Regions from separate parts of the Castellaniella sp. MT123 genome, predicted to be linked through region 2. Evidence: predicted binding sites of a transcription regulator. Region 2 holds the regulator's gene; the other holds the start of a gene.

Region 1 (5,270 bases), 230 kb from region 2:
GTTATCGCGTCGCACAGACTGCTGGCTTATCTTGCTGGATAGAATCCTGTCGGATAAGGACGGCGCTGATGGGTGCTGGGTGATGTACCTGTTGCATATGTACATACACGGCAGCTTGCGCGGGCAACTGAACCATGAAAGGAAGATTAAAGTCTCTTCGGGACAATACAAGCAACTGGCGGACTTGGAAAGCATGTTTGTGGCAGCCGATCATGCAAAGGCTGAATTGCTCGCAAAGCAACTGTGCAAAAAGCTCCCCGAGCTTGCCAGACCCCTATCCATTCTTATCCGATGTCTTGCTTATCAGGGAAAATATGATGAAGCATTGTCCATTGCATTTCGTTCAAGGGATAGGGTTTCATCCGATCCTGATCTTTATCCGTCCATCGTTCTTGTTATTGCGGTTAAAGGAAATGCAATAGAGGCTTTGCGTATTTCCAGACCGATTTTGTATAAAGAGCGGTCTCCGGACTATTTATATAATGCACTGGGGGTCGCGTGTCGCCATGCGTTGATGATAGAAGCTGCGGAAAGATATTTCAAGGATGGATTGGAAAAAGACAGTGAATCTGTTTCTTTGATTGTCAATTTGGCGTCTCTGTATTCTCAGCTTGGCAAAGCAAAGGAGGGCATTGCCATATGCCAAGGTATCATAGGAAATAAAAGGCTGGCCAGAGAAGCCAAAATATTGGCTTATAATAATTTGCTCTTCATGGTTAATTATGCTCATGACATGAGTGCGGATCAAATTTTCAAGATTTATCAAAATTTTGAAAATGAATTCTTCCGTAAAATATATGCCTATCAAAGACCGCATGGCAACAAACAAGATACCGGTCGTAAGATAAGGATTGGATATGTGTCTCCAGACTTCAAGGATCATGCGGTCGCGAAATTCATCAATCCGCTTTATAAATATCATGATAGAGATCGCTTTGTCATATATTCATATTCCAACGTGAGTATTGAGGATGGCCATACGGGAATTTTCAGGTCGTTATCTGATCACTGGAGGAACATATATAATCTAAAGGATAATCAGGTTGCCGATATGGTCAGAAATGACGAAATAGATATACTCGTTGACCTGGCAGGACACACGGCGGGAAATAGACTGGGCGTGTTTGCACTGAAGCCTGCCCCTGTTTCCGTGTCGTGGCTGGGGTTTGGTTATACGACTGGCCTGTCTGCCATTGATTATTATTTGGCCAATGAAGTGCTGTGCCCGCAAGGTTTCGAGGCCCTGTTTGCGGAAAAGGTTTGGAAACTTAAGGGAACGTGGGCAACATACAGGCCTGGAATTCCCAATGAATTTCTTCAGGATCAGCGGGAAGATCAGATTGCGCAGGTGTCAAATAAGATCATTACCTTTATCAGCCTTTCCAGAGTGATTAGAATGAACGATAGGGTCATTCGTTGCTGGGCAAGCATATTGAGTCAGGTGCCCGGGTCCAGGCTGGTGCTCAACAGCATGGACTTTGGGAGCGCAGGGGTTTGCGATGACATACGGTTAAGGTTTCTAGGGTTCGGAATTTCTTCGGATCGGATTTATATGGGATTTGCCACGCCGCCCTGGCCGTCACTTGCAAAGGCCGACATCGGCCTAGATTGTTTTCCCCATAATTCAGGAACGACCCTGTTCGACATGCTGTATATGGGTGTGCCTTTTATCACGCTGGCTGACAGGCCCAGTGTTGGCCGCATCGGGGCATCGGTCCTGACCAGTGTCGGTCATCCGGAATGGGTGGCCGACACCGAGGAAAAATACATAGAGAAGGCGGTGTCTCTTGCGGATAAGATAATGGCGGATAAATTCTTCAACAAGGCCGGGTTGATCGATGAAGTGAACTCCAGTGACCTGGCGGATACCCAGGGGTTTGTTGGTCGTGTCGAGGGCGCTTACACGCAGATGTTTGCCGGTTGGGCAGGGCGCGGCTGACGGCGCCCGCCGCGCCTGCCAGTTGACGGTGGCTGCGGCTTGCCCAGCCGGTCATTAGGTTCAGGATGATTTTTTTGTAGATCCCTAAAGTTGAGAGCCCTCTTGCCGTTAACCAGGTGGAACAGGAGGTCACTCGGTTTGTCATCCTGGGCAACAAGGGCGGATCTTCGCCGAACCACTTAGGAGTCTTTCATGGCTGTTATCAACACCAACTACCTTGCTCTGGTCTCCCAGAACAACCTGGCCAAGTCCCAGTCCGCACTGGGTTCCGCCATCCAGCGCCTGTCCTCCGGTCTGCGCATTAACAGCGCCAAGGACGACGCCGCCGGCCAGGCCATCGCCAACCGCTTCACCGCAAACATCAACGGCCTGACGCAAGCCGGCCGCAATGCCAACGATGGCATCTCCATCGCCCAGACAACAGAAGGTGCGTTGAACGAAATCAATAACAACCTGCAGCGGATTCGTCAGCTTTCCGTGCAGGCTGCCAACGGGACCAACTCCGCCAGCGACCTGAAGTCCATCCAGGATGAAATCAATCAGCGGTTGGATGAAGTCAATCGTGTGTCGGGGCAGACGCAATTCAACAGCGTCAAGGTGCTGGCCAGCGACCAAAAGCTGACCGTCCAGGTTGGTGCCAATGACAATGAAACCATCAACATCAATCTGAAGAAGATTGACAGCAAGGCACTCGGCCTGTCGACGTTCAATGTCACCGGCCCCGCCGGCACGACTGCCAATGCCGCCGCTGCCGATTTCCAGAAGGCCTACGGTGCTACCACCAGTGTCACCGGTTCTGCGGTTTCCGAAGCAACTGCGAACACTTTGGCCGGGCGTCTGGGTGTTGCCAACGGCAGCGTCACTGTCGGTGGGAATGCACTCGTTGACTCGAATGGCAACTGGTTCGCCAAAGTGACTATTCAACCATCAAGCGCCCAAGAGTCGACCAACCTGGCCAACAATGGTCTGACTGTCGCCAGCGGAACTTCTGCGGATTTCTACGTCGCGCTCAACCCGCAAGACGCCGTCACCAGCACCGCAACCGCCACCTTCTCGCTGAAGACGGATACCATGGCGTTGTCGGACCTGCGCAGTGGCCGCACCGGCAATATGCTGGCTACGGTCGATAGCGCAATCGCTAGCGTTGATTCCCTGCGCAGCCAGCTGGGTGCCGTACAGAACCGGTTCGAATCCGCCATTTCGAACCTGAACAATACCGTCACCAACCTGTCGGCGGCCCGTTCGCGTATCGAAGACGCCGACTACGCGACCGAAGTCTCCAACATGACGCGCGGCCAGATCCTGCAACAAGCCGGTACCGCCGTGCTGGCGCAGGCCAACCAGGCCCCGCAGACCATGCTGACGCTGCTGCGTTAATCGGCACATCGTCAACAGCCTTTCCGCCATTGTTGATGGTATAGAGGCTGCACAGCAGGAAAGCCCCACTCCGGCAACGGAAGTGGGGCTTTTTTTCCCTTAATTTTTGCTGACAGCGGCCGTTAAACAGGCTGACTGCTCATGGATAACAAACCATAACCCTGTGTATCGATGCTGACTGTTCGCTCCAACTTGCCCGGCTTGACGGCCCAGCACCACCTGGAAAACTCGGGTTCCGCCTTGCAGGCCGCGATTCAGCGGCTTTCCTCCGGCCTGCGCATCAACAGCGCCAAGGACGATGCCGCCGGCCAGGCCATTGCCAACCGCATGACATCCCAGATTCAGGGGCTAACGCAGGCCTCTCGCAATGTGAATGACGGCATTTCCTTGTCCCAAACGGCGCAGGGGGCCTTGGGAGAGATCAATGCCAGGCTGCAGCGGATTCGGGAACTGTCGGTTCAGGGACTGAGCGGGCAGTATGCGGGTGACGCGGGGGATGCGATTCAGGCGGAGATCAACATGAATCTCAAAGAGATCGAGCGCTTGAATCAATCGGCCTCGTTCAATGGGATTTCCTTGCTGGATGGCACCGCCGGGCAGCGCGCCCTACAGGTAGGGGCTGACGACGGCGATCAGCTTGCCCTCGACATGCGTCCACCGGGGTTTAGTGTGCGAGAGCTCGGCTTGCTGGATCTGACTGTGCAGGGACTCCCTGGCCGGATCACGCCGGTTTCGACGCTGGCGGGCAGTTCTTATCGGATCGATCTGGATGATGCGGCCCGGACATCCGTCAGCTATGTGCCGCCCACCAACAATCCCAATGTGGTGCGCATGTCGCAACCCAGCAGTCGCCAAGTGGTGCAACTGGATGGCAATGGCGGGCGCCTGCAGGAAGTGCGTATCAACGCATCCTACGATACGGACACTCGAAAGAGTGCGGTGACGCTCGGTGTGGATAGCGCGGTCGTGGCCGCTACAGTGCAGGAATCGATCAGCAGCTGGCAGTATCTGGACCAGGGCGGTGGGGCCTTGTCGCTGTCCGGCGCCGCGGTGGTGACCGCGGGCGGAAAATACTGGATCCAGCATCAGGTCTCAGGCACTACCTATTACCGTGAGGCCGAGCTCACCATTCATGGCGATCAGCATCAGATCACGGCTCAGGCCAAGACCGGTGTTTCGATTGACAAAGCCTCGTTACCGGGGCCCGTGTCGCAGCCGCTGCAGGCCGCGCCGGCGGTATCCCTGGCGACTGCGGCCTATACGATGAGCCTGGATGGCACGGATCAGGTGGGCAACCCGGACATGAATCTGGTGCATCTGGGCGGATACTATTTCGTTGAGGAAAAGCTGTTGTCCGGTCAGTACGCCTACTACAAGGCGGATGTCACGATTACCACGGGGGGCGCGCAAGACAAGGTCACGGTCGTGTCTGACCGCAGCCGGACGATCTCGGTCAGTGATGAACAGTATGTTAGCGGCACGACCACGGCCTATTTGAAGCCGTCGAACAATAATGTACAGGTCAATTATGTCGATGTGGATGGGTGGGTGATCGCCGACGTCATGCGGGATGATGGAAAGGGGGGGTATGAGTTTCGCCTGGATGGTTCCTCCGGCGGCTATCCAGCTTATAAATCGGCAAAGGTTGTGGCAAATCAGCAGGGCCAGTATATGCTGCAGACGGTCAATGGCATGGGCGAGGTCTATCTGTACTATCCAATGTACAAGACCCGGTTGGACGGGACGACCTACTATCCGTTTACGGTTTCCAGCAATGCGGCGGCTGACAAGACAGTGATCACGCTGTACGAGGCCGACATTGCCCAGCGCCTGCGCACGCCGCCGGATCCTCTCGCCACCATTGATCGCGCCATCGAAAGGGTGGACCAGAAACGCGGCGAATGGGGGGCGCTGGATAACCGGATGGAATCGATCGTCCAGCAAAATGCGGGCA
Region 2 (5,270 bases):
GGGTCGGTGGTGATACCGATCTGGCCCAGGTTCGTGCCCAGGCTGGCATCGAAGCCCCCAGAGACTGCATCGCGCATGCGGGTCTGCACCGATCGCGCCACGGAATCCCCGGTCAGCGCCGAGGAGGTCTGGCTACCGACGTCGTAGGCGGTCAGGGAGTTGATCGTGCCCAACAGACTGTTGTAGGAATTGACGAAATCCTGGATGGCCTTCTTGGCGACCGAGGTGTCTTGCGCGAGGCTGAGACTGGTGGCGGTCGTTGTGGTTTTGTTCAGGGTGAGCGTCACGCCATCGATGGCATTATTGATGGTGTTGGTCGAGCTGGTGATTGCAATGCCGTTGATCTGCGCCTTGGCGTCGGTGGCGGCCTGGACGCTGAAGCCCGCATTGCCGTTGTTGTTGGCGTTGGTGGTTGCGTCATAGCCCAGGAACTGGTCCAGGGTGGCATTGTTGGTCACGGAGACCGAGGTGACGGCGTTGGCCGTGCCGGTTTGCCGGCTGGTGAACAGCAGGCGGTAGGGCGTGCCGCTGCCGTCGTTGACCAGGGTGGCGTTGACGCCGATGTTCGGGTCGCCGTTGATCGCGCTGACCAGGCCATCGAGGGATGTGCTCTTGCCGGTGAGATCGATGGACTGGGTTTTGCCGTTGATGGTGAGATTCAGCGTGCCGTCCGTGCCGATATTGGTCGTGCGATCAGCGCGGCCGCCGAACACCATGGTCTGAGTCGAAGCCAGGGAGTCGACCTGGATTGAGTACTGACCCGGGATCGCCTGGCTGGTCGCGGTGGCGGAAATGGCATCGGATCCGGGAGTGGCGGCGATCGTGCCGAAGGTATCGGTTTTACCCACCGCGTCGGCGGTTTTCTGGAACGCGGAGATCGCGCCCTGCAGCTTGCCGTAGGCGGAAAGCTTGGACTGTGCAGCGATTTGTCGGTTCTGGATGACGGTCAGGACCTGGCTTTCGTTTTTCTGCAGATTGGTGAGCAGATCGTTCAGCGGGAGACCCGAGATTCCGAGGGAAGAGATGGTTGCCATGGTGCGTACTCCGTTTGATCCATTATGCCTGGAATTGCGGGTGGCAAAACCGGCGGGTGCGGTGCGATTCAGTGATAATTCAGGGGCTTGACGACGTGGCGGTTCACGCCTTCGTGTCGACCCCCGAGCCCTGCAACTGGACGATCATTTTGGCGATGCGCAGGACGGCCTCGGATGGGATGGTGCGCAGGACCTTGCCGGTGTCGTTGTCCACGATCGAGGCCACCAGGCGCTGGGCATCCTTATCCATCTCGAAACGCATGCCGGTGGACCAGGCCTTGAGGCTGTCGTTGACCGATTCCAGGGCCTTTTCCAACGAGGATTTCGGCAGTTCGGGGGAGGCCTTCCCGGTCAGGTGCCGCTGGTCGGCCTGGGGAAACGGGCTGGACTGCGCGTTTTCGGGGGGGGGGACCTGGGTGGCCGGCTCGGGCTTGGCGCCGGTGCGTTCGGACGCGGCGGGGGCTAGCCCCAGGCTGGCGGAGGTCAGTTGGTTTCCGATCGAGTGAATCATGCAAGTTCCTTTGCGGAAGTGGTCCACGTGTTCCGAAAGAATGACCGGCGCGTCGCCGCCCGATGCCATCCGGCTTGGTTTCTCAATCGAACATAACGGCGCGAAACTGTAAAAGTTTAGAGAAGGGTGGTCGGAAGTCCCGGTCCCGAGTGGGGGGGAAGGCCGCCTTTCCCTCAAAATCCCGGGTGAATGCAAGGCTGCTCAGGATGATGATTCAGGCCGGCTTGGTGCATACTGCCAGCTTTATTTTGTGTGTCATGGGTTGCGCGATGCCTCATTCCGAGGACCAGCTGATTGCTCAATATGCGCCGCTCGTGCGCCGGCAGGCGCTGGCGCTGATCGGCCGGTTGCCAGCCAGCGTCGAACTCGATGATCTGATGCAAGCCGGCATGATGGGGCTGCTCGATGCCGTGCGCCGCTATCAGCAGCAAGCCGATGCGCAGTTCGAGACCTATGCCATCACGCGGATTCGCGGCGCCATGCTCGACGAACTGCGAGGTCAGGACTGGCTGCCGCGCAGCGTGCGAACCAAGGCACGCGTGATCGAAAAGGCCGTGCAGGTTTTGCGCCACAGGCTGCTGCGGCAGCCCACCGAAACGGAAATCGCAGCGGAAATGGGGGTCGATCTGGCGGAATATCGGTCCCTGCTCGAAGATGCCCAGGGTGTGCAGGTTCTGATGGTCGAAGACCTGGCGCAGCATCGGGAAGGCCAGGATGGGACGGCTGTGCTGGATGCAGCGGCAGGCAGCCGCGCCGACAATCCGCTGGACTGGCTGATGCGCGACGGGTTGCGTAACGTGCTGATCGCGGCCATCCGCAACCTGCCGGAACGCGAACAGCTGCTGCTGTCTCTGCAGTTCGAGCAGGATCTGAACCAGAAGGAAATCGCGGCGGTCCTGGGGGTCACGGAGGGCCGTGTATCCCAGTTGCGTTCCCAGGCGGTGGCCCGGATCCGCGCCTGGCTGTCCAGCCATTCCTGGGCACCCGACGCGGGCGAAACCGACTACGACTATCTGTTGTAGGGCTCGGGCACGTCGCGAGACCTCAATCGCATCTTGTGCGTTGAATAAGGTTTATTTAAAATATATCTTATGCGGCCGAAACGGTCGTTTCATCTGGAAGAGGAAATCTCGTCATGAATATCGATCGCTTCAAGAACCACCATGTTGAAATCCTGAGCGGCATCGCGGCGCTGCGAAAATTGGCTCATCAGGGCGTTGCCGACCACGCAGTTGATATCGCCCACAATCTTAAAGCGCTGTCGCAGGTGGTGACCCAGCATCTAGCTGTCGAGGATCGGATCCTGTATCCCTCGCTGGAGCGCAGCGGCGACGAGCGCATGGCCGGCATGAGCCGGGCTTATCAGAACGACATGCATGGCATTGCCAGTGCGTTTATCAATTTTGCGCGCCGCTGGGGCAATGCCACGCTGCTGACGAAGGATCCCGATGGCTTTCGCACCGACGCCAACGTGGTGCTGAAAAACGTGCATGCCCGCATGATGCGCGAGAACCGCGAGTTCTATCCGGCCATCGAGGCGCTGTAGGCCGTTTTTGTCTTTCCCGTCATCCCCGGTGTGCATGCAGGCCGGGGTGAATGGGACCGCGCCCGTGGCCGCATCGCGCGGAAAGCCATGCATACGAAAAGCCATTCATTCTTCATCCTATAATGGAAGGCTAGTTTCCCCCATCGCGGCCAAACGAATGAAAACATCCGAAATCCGTCAGAAATTCCTGTCCTTCTTCGAGTCGAAGGGACACCAGATCGTCCCGTCCTCGCCGCTGGTGCCTGGCAATGACCCGACGCTGCTGTTCACCAATGCCGGCATGGTCCAGTTCAAGGATGTCTTCACCGGCAAGGACACCCGGCCGTACAAGCGGGCCACGACGGCGCAGCGCTGCGTGCGCGCCGGGGGCAAGCACAACGATCTCGAGAACGTCGGCTACACCGCGCGTCATCACACGTTCTTCGAGATGCTGGGCAATTTCAGTTTTGGCGACTACTTCAAACGCGATGCCATCCTGTATGCCTGGACCTTGCTGACCGAGGTCTACGGCCTGCCGAAGGACAAGCTTTGGGTCACCGTCTACCAGGAAGACGACGAGGCCTACGACATCTGGGCGCGGCAGGTGGGCGTGCCCACGGAACGGATCATCCGCATCGGCGACAACAAGGGTGCGCGCTACGCGTCGGACAATTTCTGGCAGATGGCCGATACAGGCCCCTGCGGTCCGTGCTCCGAAATTTTTTACGATCATGGCCCGGAGATCTGGGGTGGCCCCCCGGGATCGCCCGAAGAAGACGGCGATCGCTACATCGAGATCTGGAACCTGGTGTTCATGCAGTTCGAACGCGATGCCCAGGGGACGATGAATCCGTTGCCCAAGCCCTGCGTCGATACCGGTATGGGGCTGGAGCGCATCGCCGCCGTGTTGCAACACGTGCATTCGAATTACGACATCGACCTGTTCCAGCACCTGATCCGCGCCGCGGCCCGGGAAACCGGCACGGCAGACCTGACGGATAACTCGCTGAAGGTCATCGCCGACCACATCCGCGCGTGCAGTTTTCTGGTGGTCGATGGCGTCATCCCTGGCAACGAGGGGCGGGGTTACGTGCTGCGGCGCATCATCCGACGTGCCTTGCGCCATGGTCACAAGCTCGGGCAAAAGGGTGTGTTCTTCTATCGGCTGGTGGCCGACCTGGTCGCGCAGATGGGCGCAGCCTATCCCGAACTCGCCGCGCAGCAGGCGCGCGTCGAGCAGGTGCTGCGCCAGGAAGAAGAACGCTTCGGCGAAACGCTGGAAAACGGCATGCGGATCCTGGAAGCGGCCCTGGCCGATTTGCCGGTGGGTCAGCCGCTGGACGGCCAGACGCTTTTCACGCTGTATGACACCTACGGATTCCCGGTCGATCTGACCGCCGACATCTGCCGTGAACGCAAGATCCAGGTCGATCTGGATGGTTTCGAGACGGCGATGGCGCGTCAGCGCGAACAGGCCCGTGCGGCGGGCAAGTTCAAAGCCGCCGCCGACCTCGCCTACGATGGCGTGGCGACGCGTTTCGATGGTTATGAACACCTGGACGGCCAGGCGACCGTCACCGCGCTCTACGTCGACGGGGCCTCCGTGCCGTCGATCGCCCAGGGCCAGGATGCTGTCGTCGTGCTGGACGCGACGCCGTTCTATGCGGAATCCGGCGGTCAGGTGGGGGATGCCGGCCTGATCAGCGGCGCGTCCGCGCGCTTTCAGGTCGCCGATACCCAGAAGATCCAGAGCACGGTGTTCGGTCACCACGGCAGTCTGATCGAAGGCACCCTGTCGGTGGGCGATGTCGTACAGACACACGTCGATGTTCAGCGCCGGGCCGACACCATGCGCAATCACTCCGCGACGCATCTGATGCACAAAGCCCTGCGCCTGGTGCTGGGCGATCATGTGCAGCAGCGCGGTTCGCTGGTGGATCCGGACAAGACCCGTTTCGACTTCGCCCACGACGCGCCCCTGACGCCTGAACAGATCGCCCAGGTCGAATCCATCGTCAACGACGAGGTGCTGGGCAATCAGGCGGTGGTCACGCAGCATCTGAGCTATGACGAGGCCGTGGCGGGCGGCGCGATGGCGCTGTTCGGCGAGAAATACGGCGACGTCGTGCGCGTGCTGGACATTGGCTTTTCCCGCGAGCTGTGCGGCGGCACACACGTTGCCCGCACCGGTGATATCGGC

Evidence for each region. The regulator FliA, encoded in region 2, starts transcription of late flagellar genes. The targets are predictions, from matches to a motif close to CTAAAGTTTNNNNNNNNNNNGCCGNTA.
Region 1: a site for FliA is predicted at 3,415-3,441, ahead of ABCV34_RS04550 (flagellin). Genes of this name have one in related genera too.

Annotation. Positions count from the first base shown of each region.
Region 1 is NZ_CP154879.1:985,821-991,090, reverse strand. It holds gene ABCV34_RS04560 (hypothetical protein) at 1-1,939, shown strand, start outside; gene ABCV34_RS04555 (FliC/FljB family flagellin) at 2,132-3,316, shown strand; gene ABCV34_RS04550 (flagellin) at 3,488-5,270, shown strand, end outside.
Region 2 is NZ_CP154879.1:1,220,250-1,225,519, reverse strand. It holds gene fliD (flagellar filament capping protein FliD) at 1-1,034, opposite strand, end outside; gene ABCV34_RS05610 (flagellar protein FlaG) at 1,138-1,545, opposite strand; gene ABCV34_RS05605 (RNA polymerase sigma factor FliA) at 1,815-2,567, shown strand; gene ABCV34_RS05600 (hemerythrin domain-containing protein) at 2,681-3,091, shown strand; gene alaS (alanine--tRNA ligase) at 3,249-5,270, shown strand, end outside.